DNA from 2 places in the Streptomyces sp. CA-181903 genome. Region 2 is predicted to be linked to the other one. Evidence: riboswitches for the same ligand, from Rfam matches in the RefSeq annotation. Region 2 holds a riboswitch; the other holds the start of a gene.
What was found. Region 2 has a riboswitch for S-adenosylmethionine ahead of thrC (threonine synthase). Riboswitches for the same ligand answer to the same signal wherever they lie in the genome.
Positions count from the first base shown of each region.

Region 1 (7,051 bases), 2.4 Mb from region 2:
GGCGACCGGCGACAAGCGGGAGCACCACCTGCTGGACCGTCCGCGCAACGCTCCGACGCGCACCGCCTTCGGTGTCGCCTGGATCGCCGCGTACTTCGTGATGCTGATCGGCGGTGGAAACGACCTCTGGGCCACGCACTTCCACCTGTCGCTCAACGCGATCACCTGGTTCGTCCGCATCGGGTTCTTCGCGGTCCCCGTGCTGTCGTTCATCGCCACCCGCCGGATCTGCATGGGTCTCCAGCGGCGCGACCGGGAGAAGGTCCTGCACGGCCGCGAGTCCGGCATCATCAAGCGCCTGCCGCACGGTGAGTTCGTGGAGGTCCACGAGCCCCTCACGCAGGAGCAGCTGCACACGCTCACCGCGCACGAGCAGCCGAAGCCGCTGGAGCTGGAGCCCGAGGTCGACAAGAACGGCGTCGCGCGCAAGGCGTCCATGGGCCAGAAGATGAAGGTCCGGCTCTCCAAGAGCATGTACGGGGAGGACAAGTTCGTCCCCAAGGCCACCGCGGAGGAGTACCAGGAGATCACGAGCGGCCACGGCCACCACTGATCCCCTGATCTCCGGATACGATCGCGACTGATCACAGCTGATCGCCACGGCAGGAGCCCCGTCCACCGCATGGACGGGGCTCTTCGCCGTCCCGGGACCTGGTTAGGCTGGGCACGTGCCCTGCGAGGACAGGGCCCCGTACCGACCACCAGGAGCGTGGACCATGAACGTTGCGACCCCGACAGGCGGCGACGGCACGGTGTCCCGGTCCTGGCCCGGCATCCTGGAGACACTGCTCGGCGGACGGGACCTGGCCGCGGACGACACCGCCTGGGCCATGGACCGCATCATGCGCGGGGCCGCCACCGACGCCCAGATCGCCGGCTTCGCCGTGGCCCTGCGCGCCAAGGGCGAGACGGTCGCCGAGATCTCCGGCCTGGTACGGGCCATGTACGCGCACGCCAACCTCATCGAGGTGCCCGGCCCCAGCGTGGACATCGTGGGTACGGGCGGCGACGGCGCCAAGACGGTGAACATCTCGACGATGTCGTCGATCGTCGTCGCGGGAACGGGCGTGAAGGTCGTCAAGCACGGCAACCGGGCCGCGTCCTCCGCGAGTGGGGCCTCCGACGTCCTGGAGAAGCTGGGCGTCAACCTGGACCTCTCCCCGGAGCGGGTGGTGGAGGTCGCCCGCGAGGCCGGCATCACCTTCTGCTTCGCCGTGAAGTTCCACCCCGCGCTGCGGCACGTCGCTGCCGCCCGCCGCGAACTCGGCGTCCGCACCACCTTCAACGTCCTCGGCCCGCTCACCAACCCGGCCCGCGTCCGCGCCCAGGCCACCGGCGTCGCCGACGCGCGGATGGCGCCCATCCTGGCCGGGGTGCTCGCCGAACGGGGCTCGTCCGCGCTGGTGTTCCGGGGCGACGACGGGCTGGACGAGCTGACGACCACGGCCACGTCGCGGGTGTGGGTCGTGCGGGACGGTGTGGTGCGGGAGGAGCACTTCGATCCGCGGGACGTGGGGATCGAGCTGGTGCCCGTGGAGGCGCTGCGCGGCGCGGACGCGTCGTACAACGCGGATGTGGCGCGGCGGGTGCTGGCGGGGGAGAGGGGGCCCGTGCGGGATGCGGTGCTGCTGAACTCGGCGGCGGCGCTGGTGGCGCTGGAGCCGTCCGACGAGCCGCTTGCGGTGCGGATCGCCGGGGGGATCGCGCGGGCGGCGGAGTCGATCGACAGCGGGGCGGCGGGGGCCGCTTTGGAGCGGTGGGTTCGGGTCAGTAACGGGGGGTGAGGGTGCCCCGGTCCCGCCCTTTCTCCGTTTCCTGGGGCTGCGCCCCAGACCCCGCTTGTCGCGGCTTCGCCGCTCGTCCTCAAACGCCGGACGGGCTGATTTCAGCGCGTTGGGGGTGCCCCCTTTGGGGGAGTTTGAGGACAACCGCGCGGAGCGCGGTTTCGGGGGTGCGGGGGCCGGCTCCCGCAGGAAACGGTGAAAGGGCGGGACCGGGGCACCACCCCCGGACATAAGCCGTCCGTATCACGGACCCCGCTTTCGCCGCCCTGATCCGCTATGCCATACTCGCCGCCAGGTCACGAGTGACAGCGACACAGGCCCCGGCCCGCTGTCCGGCAACCCTCCGTCCGTGGCGGGGTGCCCCGGGTGATGACCGGGCCGCAGGCAGCGAGGTCTGCGGCAAGCGCGGATCCCTCGCCAGGGATCCTGGTCGTCGAGGGAGTTCCTTCCGTGATCCAGCGAATGCGCTAGGGCCGAGAGCCCCTTCTCCGCGCCCGCACGTTCCCCTTCTCCTGCGCCGCCGTGCCGCCGCGCAGTGATCTGGCCTGCCTTCCACGGGAGTTCGTCATGTCCTCCACCGTTTCCGCCCCTGCTCCTGCCGTCGTCACCGGTCCCGCGCCGGCCCTGCCGCTGCCCGTCCTCGGCCGGGACGTCCGCGTTCCCGTCGCCGGCGGCGGCGAAGTCCCCTACGCCGCCCTCGACTACGCGGCGAGCGCGCCCGCCCTCCAGCGGGTGTGGGACGACGTCGCCGCCTACGCGCCGTACTACGGCAGCGTGCACCGGGGGGCCGGTTACCTCTCGCGGCTCTCCACCGAGCTGTTCGAGAACAGCCGGGCGACCGTCGCCGCGTTCCTCGGCTGCCGGGCGGACGACCAGGTGGTCTTCACCCGCTCGACCACCGACTCGCTCAACCTCCTGGCCGCGGCCCTGCCCGCCGGCACCCGGGTGTTCGTCTTCGAGACCGAGCACCACGCCGCCCTGCTGCCCTGGACCCGCCGCGCCGGCACCGGCGAGACGCCCGTCACCTGGCTGGACGCGCCGCGCAGCCCCGAGCAGGCCGTCGAGACGCTGGAACGGGCGCTGGCGGCGCGGGAGCCGTACGGTCCCGCGCTGGTGTGCGTGACGGGCGCGTCCAACGTGACCGGCGAGGTGTGGCCCGTCCGCGAACTCGCCGCCGCCGCGCACGCGCACGGCGCTCGTGTCGTCCTCGACGCGGCACAGCTCGCGCCGCACCGCGCGGTGGACATCGGCGAACTGGACGTCGACTGGGTCGCCTTCTCCGGCCACAAGCTGTACGCGCCTTTCGGCGCGGGGGTGTTGGCCGGGCGGGCGGACTGGCTGCGGGCGGCCGAGCCGTACCTCGCGGGGGGTGGTGCCACGCGCAGTGTGCGGCGGGAGGGCGACGGGGTGCAGCCGGTCGTGGAGTGGGACGAGGGGGTCGCGCGGCACGAGGCCGGGTCCCCGAACGTCATCGGCGCGCATGCCGTCGCCTCTGCTTGCCGGGCGCTGACCGAGGCGGGCTTCGAGCGGCTCGCCGCGCGGGAGGAGGCGCTGCTCGCACGGTTGCGCGCGGGGCTCGCGGCGGTACCGGGGGTTCGGGTCCTGTCCCTGTTCGGGGATGACGCGCCGCGGGTGGGGGTGGTGTCGTTCGTCGTCGACGGGTGGGAGAGTTCCGCGTTCGCCGCGGCTCTGTCCGGGGAGTACGGGATCGGGGTGCGGGATGGTCTTTTCTGCGCGCATCCCCTTGTGCGGGCGCTGCTCCCTGCGGGGGGCTCGGCCGTGCGTGTGAGCTTCGGCGTCGGGACGCCTGACGAGCACATCGAGCGGTTTGTGGGGGCGGTGGGGGAGTTGGCGGGGCGGTAGGCGCCTGCGGCGGGCTGTGCCCCGGTCCCGCCCCTTCGCCGATTCCTGGGGGCAAGCCCCCAGACCCCCTTGTCCTCAAACGCCGGACGGGCTGATTTCAGCCCGTCCGGCGTTTGAGGACAACCGCGCGGAGCGCGGTTTCAGGGGGTCCGGGGTGCTCCCCGGGAATCGGCGAAAGGGCGGGTCCGGGGCACCAGCCCGCCGCAGGCGCCCCGCGCAGCGCCTAGCTGTCGAGCCCGATCGCGAACGCCGCCTCCAGATCATGCTGCGAGTACGTGCGGAACGCGATGTGCGTCTCGGTCGACGCCACCCCGGGCACCTTGCTGATCCGCCCCGGAATGACCTCCGCGAGATCATCGTGCCGAGCCACCCGCACCATCGCGATGAGGTCGTAGGCCCCGGTCACGGAGAACACCTCGCTCACCCCTTCCAGCGCCGCGATCTGCTCGGCGATCTCGGGGATCCGGTCCACGTCGGTCTTGATCAGCACGATCGAGGTGATCACGTCGGTTTGTCTCCTTCGGCGGGCCCGGCCGCGTCGTTCACGGGGGATTTCACTCTAACCGGCCGTTCCCGGCACACCCATGCGAAGCCGAAGCCGAGGGCGAAGCCCATGACGTGGGCGAGGTAGGCGACTCCGGGGCGGTCGTCGGGGGCGCCGACGCCGGGCCATTGGAGGGCGAACCAGAAGAGGAGGACGGCCCAGGCGGGGAAGCGCAGCGGGAGGAAGAAGAGGAACGGGAAGAGGCTGGTCACCCGGGCCCGTGGGAAGAGATGCAGGAAGGCTCCGAGGATCCCGGAGATGGCCCCGGAGGCGCCGACGAGCGACTGGGCGGATCCGGCGTGCACGGCCGCGTAGCCGAGCAGGGCGAGGAAGCCGGTGACGACGTAGCACAGGGCGAACGAGAGGCGGCCCATGCGCTCCTCCGTCATCGCCCCGAAGACGTGGAGGAAGAGCATGTTGCCGAGCAGATGCAGCCAGTTGCCGTGCACGAAGAGGGCGGTGAACGGGGTGGCGAGGGACGCCGGCAGCTCGTGCCAGAGCTCGTCCGGCACCACTCCCCACCGTTCGAAGTAGGCCGTCTGGGCGGCGATCAGGTCGGCGCCGGTGCCGTACGAGGGATCGAGGCCGGACGCCGGACCGATCAGGAAGACCGCGCAGCAGGTGGCCAGAACGGTACGGGTGACCCAGGGGGCGCGGGGCCGGTCCCGCCGCACTGCCTTTACGATCATGGGCAGATCATGGCGTACCGGGGCAAGCGGTACGGAGAGCCTCGCCGGTCGCTCCGGCTCGTGCCGGTCCCAACCCGCCACGGGGTGGGCAGGCCGTAGGGTTACGACGAACGCTCCGCATCCCGCACGCCATGAACAGGACGGACGGCACCATGGACGTTCCCCGGCCGACCGCCACCGTCCGGTGGCGCCGTACCCCGTGCGGGCACCTCCCACGCCCCCGCGTGGGCCGCCCGGCCGGGGCGGTACGGGAAGCGGGGCCGGAGACCGGGCCGGTGGACCGTCCGGGGACGAGTTGAGGAACGGAGCGGACACGCGTGGTGGAGCACACGGACGGCGAGGAGACGGCCGGTGACGACGACGGCCGCGCCGGCGGCGTCGGCGAGGTCCTCGACCGCCCGTTGCCCGAGGGGATCCGGCGCCGGGTCATCGGGCTCGTCGCCGACGCGTTCGGCGGGCTGACGGTCTCCGAACTCCCCGCGCAGCTACGCCAGTACGCCCGCTTCACCCCCGCCCGCCGGGCCAAGTTCGCGGGCAACGCGATGGCCGCGGCCGTCGAGACCGACACCGCGTTCCGGCAGCGGATCTCCGCCCGGCTGCGGGAGACCGGCTCCGAGCTGGCCCGGGCCCTGGAGGCCGGGTCGCTGCCCGCCGCCGCGGACCCCGAGGACGTCGCGGCCATGGCCTTCGTCCTGCGCCCGCCCGGCTGGGTGAAACTCGTCACCGCCGCCGGCGAGGAGGCCCAGCGGGCCAGCGCCGAACGGGCCGGCGAGGAGGCCCAGCGCGAACTGCGGCAGCTCCGCGAGGAACTCGCCCGGGTACGCGACGAGGCCCGCACCGAGGCCGACCGGGCCCGCGCCGAGCTGGAGACCGTCCGCAAGGAGGGCGAGGGCCTGCACCGCAAGCTGCGCAGCGCCGTCAACGACGTACGCCGCGGCGAGGCGGCGCTCCGCAAGGCCCACGCCGAACTGGAGACGCTGCGCACCGAGGCCGCCGCCGAACTGGCCGCCGCCCTGGGCGAGACCCGGCGCGTCAAGGCCCGGCTCGCGGAGGCCGAGTCCGCCCTGGAGGCGAGCCGCCGGGCGGTCCGCGAGGGCCGCAGCGTCGAGGACATGCGGCTGCGGCTGCTGCTCGACACCGTCCTGGACGCCGCCCAGGGGCTGCGCCGCGAACTGGCCCTGCCCCCACCTCCGTCCACCCCGCCGACCTCGTGGACGCGGTGGAGCCCGGCCGGATGACCCCCAAGGACATCGCCGCGCGCGCCCTGTCCGAGACCGACCCCGCCCTGCTGGACCAACTGCTCGCCCTGCCGCAGGCGCACCTGGTGGTCGACGGCTACAACGTCACCAAGACCGGTTATCCCACGATGCCGTTGGACAAGCAGCGGCTGCGGCTGCTGGGCGGCCTCTCCATGCTCGCCGCGCAGACCGGTGCCGAGATGACGTGCGTCTTCGACGGGGCCGAACTGGCCGCTCCGGTGCTGCTCGCGCCGCCGCGCGGGGTGCGGGTGCTCTTCAGCAAGCCCGGGGTGACGGCCGACGAGCTGATCCGCCAGCTCGTCCGGGCCGAGCCGCCCGGGCGGCCCGTGGTGGTCGTCTCCACGGACCGGGAGGTCGCCGACGGGGTCGCCAAGGTGGGGGCGCGGCCGGTGGCTTCGGCGCTGCTGCTGCGGCGGCTGGCGCGGACCTGAGCCCCGGGCGCACCACCCAGCCCGTCCGGCGTTTGAGGACAACCGCGCGGAGCGCGGTTTGAGGGGGCTGGGGGCTGCCCCCCAGGAAACGGCGAAGGGGAGGGACCGGGGCACAGCCCCCCGCAGGGGTCAACCCCGCACCCCGCAGGGTCAACCGTGTGATGCGTGAGCAAGGAAATTCCCCCAGGGGATTTGAACCGATCATATGAGGGTCACTAAGGTCGGGCCTCGAACCTTCGCGCGGTGATCATCCAATCCGGATGACGTGAAGTGTCCCGCCGTGCCCGACCGCGCCCCAGCGCGCCCGCGGCGGCCGAGGAGAAAAGGAGCTCGACTCCGTGGCGTCCCACCGTCGTCCCAAACAGCCGAGCCGTACTCGGGTGACCGTCCTCACCGCGACCGCCGCCGCAGCCGTCGCCCTCTCCGCCCAGGCGGCCTCCGCCGATCCCGGCGCCAAGCCGACCCGGAGCGAGGCCAAGGA
Region 1 is NZ_JBNJLY010000001.1:2,005,211-2,012,261, reverse strand. It holds gene qcrB (cytochrome bc1 complex cytochrome b subunit) at 1-553, shown strand, start outside; gene trpD (anthranilate phosphoribosyltransferase) at 717-1,784, shown strand; SAM riboswitch class IV at 2,079-2,196, shown strand; gene ACQEVS_RS08760 (aminotransferase class V-fold PLP-dependent enzyme) at 2,352-3,647, shown strand; gene ACQEVS_RS08755 (Lrp/AsnC family transcriptional regulator) at 3,871-4,152, opposite strand; gene ACQEVS_RS08750 (rhomboid family intramembrane serine protease) at 4,149-4,880, opposite strand; partial or broken gene ACQEVS_RS08745 (NYN domain-containing protein) at 5,282-6,570, shown strand; gene ACQEVS_RS08740 (NlpC/P60 family protein) at 6,909-7,051, shown strand, end outside.
Region 1: another riboswitch for S-adenosylmethionine. It lies ahead of ACQEVS_RS08760 (aminotransferase class V-fold PLP-dependent enzyme); the one in region 2 lies ahead of thrC (threonine synthase).

Region 2 (7,051 bases):
CGGGTACCAGACGGCGAAGGAGTTCGGCGGGACGCCGGTCCTCGGTGGAGCCGTCGCGGCCGTCGCCGTCTGGCCCGGGGTAGGGCAAGTGGACGCGTTCGGGCGGGGGTTGACGCCCGGGCAGGGCGGGGTGCTCGGGGCGCTGGCCGCGGCGTCGCTGGCCGTGGCCGTCGAGCGGACGTGCCGGCGCATCGTGCCCGAGGCGCTGGACGTCCTGGTCACCCCCACGCTCACCGTGCTGCTGCCGGGGCTGGCCACGCTGTACGGGCTGATGTGGGTGGCGGGCGAAGCGTCAAGCGCGGTGGGGCAGTTCGCGGACTGGCTGCTGTCGCACGGGGGTGCCCTGGCCGGGTTCGTGCTCGGCGGGCTATTCCTGCCGCTGGTGATGCTGGGGCTGCATCAGGCGCTGATCCCGGTCCACGCCACGTTGATCGCCGAGCGGGGCAGTACGGTCCTGCTGCCGATCCTCGCCATGGCGGGCGCGGGCCAGGTGGGGGCGGCGGTCGCCGTCTACCTGCGGCTGCCGCACGACGTCTCGGTGCGGCGGACGGTGCGTTCGGCCCTTCCGGCCGGGCTGCTGGGCGTCGGCGAGCCGCTGGTCTACGGGGTGTCGCTGCCGCTGGGGCGGCCCTTCGCGACGGCCTGTGTGGGGGGCGCCTTCGGCGGCGGATTCGTGGGGTTCATGGCGCAGGACGGGGGCGGCACGGTGGGCGCGACGGCGATCGGGCCGTCCGGCTGGGCGCTGTTCCCGCTGCTCAGAGGGGAGCAGGGGCCGGTCGAGGCGGTGGTGGTGTACGCGGCGGGGCTGTTGGTCGGGTACGCGGCCGGCTTCCTGGCCACGTACTTCTTCGGCTTTCCCCGGAAACGCCCGAGGGCGGCATCCCCGTGATGGGGATGCCGCCCTCGGTCCGTTGCCTTCAGGACTGGCGAGCCGGGTCGGCTCAGAAGTCCATCTCGCCACCGGGCATGCCGCCCGGAGCGGCCGCGGCGGCCTTCTCCGGCTTGTCGGCGATGACGGCCTCGGTGGTGAGGAAGAGCGCCGCGATGGAGGCGGCGTTCTGCAGGGCGGAACGGGTGACCTTCGCCGGGTCGATGATGCCCTCGGCGATCATGTCGACGTACTCACCGGTCGCGGCGTTGAGGCCGTGGCCGACGGTCAGGTTGCGGACCTTCTCCACGACGACGCCGCCCTCGAGACCACCGTTGACGGCGATCTGCTTGAGCGGAGCCTCCAGGGCCAGCTTGACGGCGTTGGCACCGGTGGCCTCGTCGCCCTCGAGCTCCAGCTTCTCGAACACCTGGGAGGCCTGGAGCAGGGCCACGCCACCACCGGCGACGATGCCCTCCTCGACAGCCGCCTTCGCGTTGCGAACGGCGTCCTCGATGCGGTGCTTGCGCTCCTTGAGCTCGACCTCGGTCGCGGCACCGGCCTTGATGACGGCCACGCCGCCGGCCAGCTTCGCGAGGCGCTCCTGCAGCTTCTCGCGGTCGTAGTCCGAGTCGCTGTTCTCGATCTCGGCGCGGATCTGGTTGACGCGGCCCTGGACCTGGTCGCTGTCACCGGCACCGTCGACGATGGTCGTCTCGTCCTTGGTGATGACGACCTTGCGGGCGCGGCCGAGCAGGTCGAGACCGGCGTTCTCCAGCTTGAGGCCGACCTCCTCGGAGATGACCGTGCCACCGGTGAGGATGGCGATGTCGCCGAGCATGGCCTTGCGGCGGTCGCCGAAGCCCGGGGCCTTGACGGCGACGGACTTGAAGGTGCCGCGGATCTTGTTGACGACCAGGGTCGACAGGGCCTCGCCCTCGACGTCCTCGGCGATGATCAGCAGCGGCTTGCCGGACTGCATGACCTTCTCGAGGAGCGGCAGCAGGTCCTTGACCGAGCTGATCTTCGAGTTGACGATCAGGATGTACGGGTCGTCGAGGGACGCCTCCATACGCTCCATGTCGGTGGCGAAGTACGCCGAGATGTAGCCCTTGTCGAAGCGCATACCCTCGGTGAGCTCCAGCTCCAGACCGAAGGTCTGGGACTCCTCGACGGTGATGACGCCTTCCTTGCCGACCTTGTCCATCGCCTCGGCGATGAGCTCGCCGATCTGCGTGTCGGCGGCGGAGATGGAGGCGGTGGAAGCGATCTGCTCCTTGGTCTCCACGTCCTTCGCCTGCTCCAGGAGGGCGGCGGAGACGGCCTCGACGGCCTTCTCGATACCGCGCTTCAGGGCCATGGGGTTGGCACCGGCGGCCACGTTGCGCAGACCCTCGCGGACCAGCGCCTGGGCGAGGACGGTCGCGGTCGTCGTGCCGTCACCGGCGACGTCGTCCGTCTTCTTCGCGACCTCCTTGACCAGCTCGGCGCCGATCTTCTCGTACGGGTCCTCCAGCTCGATCTCCTTGGCGATGGAGACACCATCGTTGGTGATCGTGGGGGCGCCCCACTTCTTCTCAAGGACGACGTTGCGGCCCTTGGGGCCGAGGGTGACCTTGACGGCGTCGGCGAGCTGGTTCATACCGCGCTCAAGGCCGCGCCGCGCCTCCTCGTCGAACGCGATGATCTTGGCCATGTGAAGTGGTCCTCCCGGACTGGGGGTGGATTGCTCCGGACCGCGCAGGCGCCCGCGACGGACGGCCCACACGCTCGGCGGTTCCTTGCCCCGCCGGGCTCGTGGACCTCACCGACGGTCCAAGTCTGTCACTCTCACTCGGAGAGTGCTAAGCCAATGATTAGCACTCGGCACCTCCGAGTGCAAGCGTCCCTCCGAAGACCGGGGTCATCCCGGACGCCGTCCCGGAGGGCTTTCGGGGCTCGTTTCGAACGGAACCCGCAGCCGCCTCCGGGACATCCCGGAGGCGCCCCGGAGACCCTTCCCACCGGGAGGCCGGCGCACTCCCCCGCATCGCCGGCCGGCCGGACGGACGGCCGAACAGACGGACGAGCAGGGCGGACGGGACGGGCAGAGCAGGTGAACGGGCAGGACAGGCGGGCGGGAAGGGCCGCGGAGGGCATGGCGAAGGGGTCCGCACCTGCCGGTGCGGACCCCTTCGGCAGACTGAGCGATCGGTGGTCGATGCGCCGCGGTCAGGCGGTCACCTTCACCATGTCGGCCTGAGGTCCCTTCTGGCCCTGCGAGATCTCGAACTCGACTCGCTGCCCCTCTTCCAGGGTGCGGTAGCCGTCCATCTGAATCGCGCTGTAGTGGACGAAAACATCCGCACCACCGTCGACCGCGATGAAGCCGTACCCCTTCTCCGCGTTGAACCACTTGACGGTGCCCTGAGCCATGCCTAACTCCCCTATTACTGGCCCTTGCGCAGGACCGCACTTCGCGGACCCGGGTCAGACCTCACCCCTTGTGACACCGAGGGGTGTGCGCCGGAACGCGTCGACCGCGGCTGAATGTATCTGCACGGATGCCGTCTGCAACAGGTCAGACGGACGAGAAATACCGGCATCGCCGAGCGGCGATTTACGCCCAACAGGGGATGTTCCAGGGCAAGTCGGGCCGGACATACGCCAGCCAACCCGACAATTCGCGCGCGTAATTCCTGCGCAACTTGACGGGTTCTCATATGCGTTCGGCTCTGACACCGGAGGGGGAACGTCCCAACTGTATCGCGGTTCAACAGACGGAATTGCCCCGTCCGCTTAGCGGCCGGGGCAATTCGTGGTTCGGGTGCGGCTGTTGTTGCCGGGTGAGGCTCTGGTTGCCGGTGTGGCGCTCGTTGCCGGATGCGGCGTTCATCGTCCGGCGCGGCGCTCGTTGCCGTCGAACGCCCGGCGCCACGGGGCTCAGACGCTCGGCGCCGCAGGCGCTCAGCCGCCCGCCACCGCCGGGATGATCGACACGCCCGCGCCGTCCGGGGTCGCCGCGGCGAGGCCACCCTCGAAGCGGACGTCGTCGTCGTTGACGTACACGTTGACGAAGCGGCGCAGTTTGCCGGCGTCGTCGAGGAGCCGGGCGGCGATGCCCGGGTGGTTCTTCTCCAGGTCGGCGATCACCTCGGAGAGGGTGGCTCCCTGGGCGGGGACCTCGGCTCGGTCGCCGGTGTAGGTGCGGAGGATGGTGGGGATGCGGACGGTGACGCTCATGGGGTGGCCTTTCTTGTGAGTGGTGTGGCGCGTGTGAGTGTGGGGTGCCCCCCTCTACCCCAGCCCCGCCTCCCGGAAAGCCCCCAGGCTCGGCCTGATCGTCACCGAAGGCCCCGCCGCCACCGCGTCCAGCGTCTTCAGCCCGTCCCCCGTGTTCAGCACCACGGTCGTCAGCGAGGGATCCAGCACCCCCGCCTTCAGCAGCTTTCGCGTGACGCCCACCGTCACGCCGCCCGCCGTCTCGGCGAAGATCCCCTCCGTGCGGGCGAGCAGCCGGATCGCGTCCACGATCTCCGGGTCCGTGACGTCCTCGACCGCGCCGCCCGTACACCGGGCGATGTCGAGCACGTACGGCCCGTCGGCCGGGTTGCCGATGGCCAGGGACTTCGCGATCGTGTCGGGCTTGACCGGGCGGACCACGTCCTGGCCGTCCTTGAAGGCGCGGGAGACCGGGGAGCAGCCCTCGGCCTGGGCGCCGAAGATGCGGTAGGGGCGGTCTTCCACCAGCCCGAGGGTGATCAGTTCCCGCAGCCCCTTGTCGATCTTCGTGAGCTGGGAGCCGGAGGCGATGGGAATGACGAGCTGGTCGGGCAGCCGCCACCCCAGCTGTTCGCAGATCTCGTAGGCGAGCGTCTTGGAGCCCTCGCCGTAGTACGGGCGGAGGTTGACGTTGACGAACCCCCAGCCCTCGCCCAGCGGGTCGCCGATGAGCTCGGAGCAGAAGCGGTTGACGTCGTCGTACGTGCCCTCGATGCCGACGAGGTCACCGCCGTAGACGGCGGCCATGACGACCTTGCCGGCCTCCAGGTCGTGCGGGATGAAGACGCAGGACCGGAGTCCGGCGCGGGCGGCCGCCGCGCCCACCGCGCCGGCCAGGTTGCCGGTCGACGAGCAGGACAGCGTGGTGAAGCCGAAGGCGCGCGCCGCCTCCACCGCGACCGCGACGACGCGGTCCTTGAAGGAGTGGGTGGGGTTGCCGGAGTCGTCCTTGACGTGCAGCTCACCCGTCACGCCCAGCTCACGCGCCAGGTTGTCGGCGCGGACGAGCTGGGTGAAGCCGGGCCGGAGGTTGGGCCGGGAGGCGACGTCGGCGGGGACGGGCAGCAGCGGCGCGTACCGCCAGATGTTCGCGGGTCCGGACTCGATGCGCCGCCGCAGGCCCTCCGGGTCGCCGAGCGGCAGCTCGTAGGCGACCTCCAGCGGGCCGAAGCAGGAGGCGCAGGCGAAGACCGGCCCGAGGGGGACGCGCTCGCCGCACTCGCGGCAGGACAGCGCGACGGCGGGACCAAAGGAAGCGGTGGCGGAAGTGACGCTTTCGACGGCTTGCACAGCCATGGAGGCGAGGCCCTTTCTCCTCATCTTCCCCGTGGCGAACCTCGCCACGAGACGGAATTGGCACCTTCCCCGCCGGGAGCCTCACTAGGAGACCGGCTGGAGGGTTGCCGGGGCTTCAACGGGCCGTGTCCCTCTGCCCCTCTGGATGAGCGGTATGGCACTGGGCGCGGCCCAGGCGTTTGTGCACGCGGCACCCCCGACATACGAGCGTGCTCCGCGTTGTTCAAGACTGTATCTGAAGGTGCGGCGCGGCGAGAGGGCCGTTTCGCACCGCGAGACAGATCACCACACCGTTCACAAGCGAGGAGTCGTTCACGTGCTGGAAGAGGTGGAGCGCTGGCTGTCCCGGCGGTCCTGGACCGCGGCAGACCGCCCGCTCGACCGGCTGCTCGCCGCGAAGCGCGCGTCGGGCACCACGGTCAGCGTCGTCCTGCCCGCGCTGAACGAGGAGGCCACGGTCGGCGACATCGCCGCGGCGATCCGCCGCGACCTCATGACGGACGAGGTGCCGCTCGTCGACGAGCTGGTGGTCCTCGACTCCGGCTCGACGGACGGCACGGCCCGGGTCGCCGCGGCGGCCGGGGCCCGGGTCGTGCACCGGGACGACGTGCTCCCCGGGCTGCCCACCGTCCCCGGCAAGGGCGAGGTGCTGTGGCGGTCCCTGCTGGTGACCTCCGGCGACGTCGTCTGCTTCGTCGACGCCGACCTGCGCGACTTCTCGTCCGCCTTCGTCTCCGGGATCGTCGGCCCGCTGCTGACCGACCCGGACGTCGCCTTCGTCAAGGCGATGTACGACCGTCCGCTGGGCGAGGCGGCGGGCCAGGGCGGCCGGGTGACGGAGCTGGTGGCCCGCCCGCTGCTCAATCTGCACTGGCCGCGGCTGGCCGGTTTCGTGCAGCCGCTGGGCGGCGAGTACGCGGCCCGGCGCTCGCTGCTGGAGCGGCTGCCGTTCCCCGTCGGCTACGGCGTGGAGCTCGGCCTGCTCGTCGACGCGCTGCACACGGTGGGCCTGGACGCGCTGGCCCAGGTCGACGTCGGGGTGCGCAAGCACCGCCACCAGGACGGACGGGCGCTGGGCCGGATGGCCGCCGCCATCTACCGCACCGCCCAGTCGCGGCTGGGCCGCGAACCGCTGGTGCGCCCGGAGCTGACCCAGTTCGAGCGCACGCCGGAGGGTTTCGTTCCGCGGACGTACCCGGTGGACACCGAGGAACGCCCGCCGATGACGCGGATCCCCGAGTACGCGCGGCACCGCGCGGCGTAGACGCGGGAACGGGCAAGAGGGGGAGGCGTACGTTTGAGCGGATGGCGGCGTGGCAAGGCTCGCGTCATGGTCGCTGAGCACGTGCAGAACGCCCCCATCGTCGTGGCCTCCAACCGCGGCCCGGTCTCCTACCGGGTCGCCGAGGACGGCTCCCTGACCTCCGGCCGGGGCGGCGGTGGCCTGGTCTCCGGGCTCAGCGCCATCGGTACGGACTCCGGCGCGGTGTGGGTCTGCGCCGCGCTCGGCGAGGGCGACCGGCTCGCCGCCCGCCGCGCGGGCCGCCGGCTCGACCCGGCCGACACCGGCGGGTACGGCGTACGGATGCTCGACGTCCCGGCCGAGACCTTCGCCGCCGCGTACAA
Region 2 is NZ_JBNJLY010000001.1:4,389,330-4,396,380, reverse strand. It holds gene ACQEVS_RS19750 (PTS transporter subunit EIIC) at 1-889, shown strand, start outside; gene groL (chaperonin GroEL) at 942-2,564, opposite strand; gene ACQEVS_RS19740 (cold-shock protein) at 3,080-3,283, opposite strand; gene ACQEVS_RS19735 (MoaD/ThiS family protein) at 3,815-4,090, opposite strand; gene thrC (threonine synthase) at 4,145-5,425, opposite strand; SAM riboswitch class I at 5,443-5,577, opposite strand; gene ACQEVS_RS19725 (glucosyl-3-phosphoglycerate synthase) at 5,742-6,689, shown strand; gene ACQEVS_RS19720 (alpha,alpha-trehalose-phosphate synthase (UDP-forming)) at 6,756-7,051, shown strand, end outside.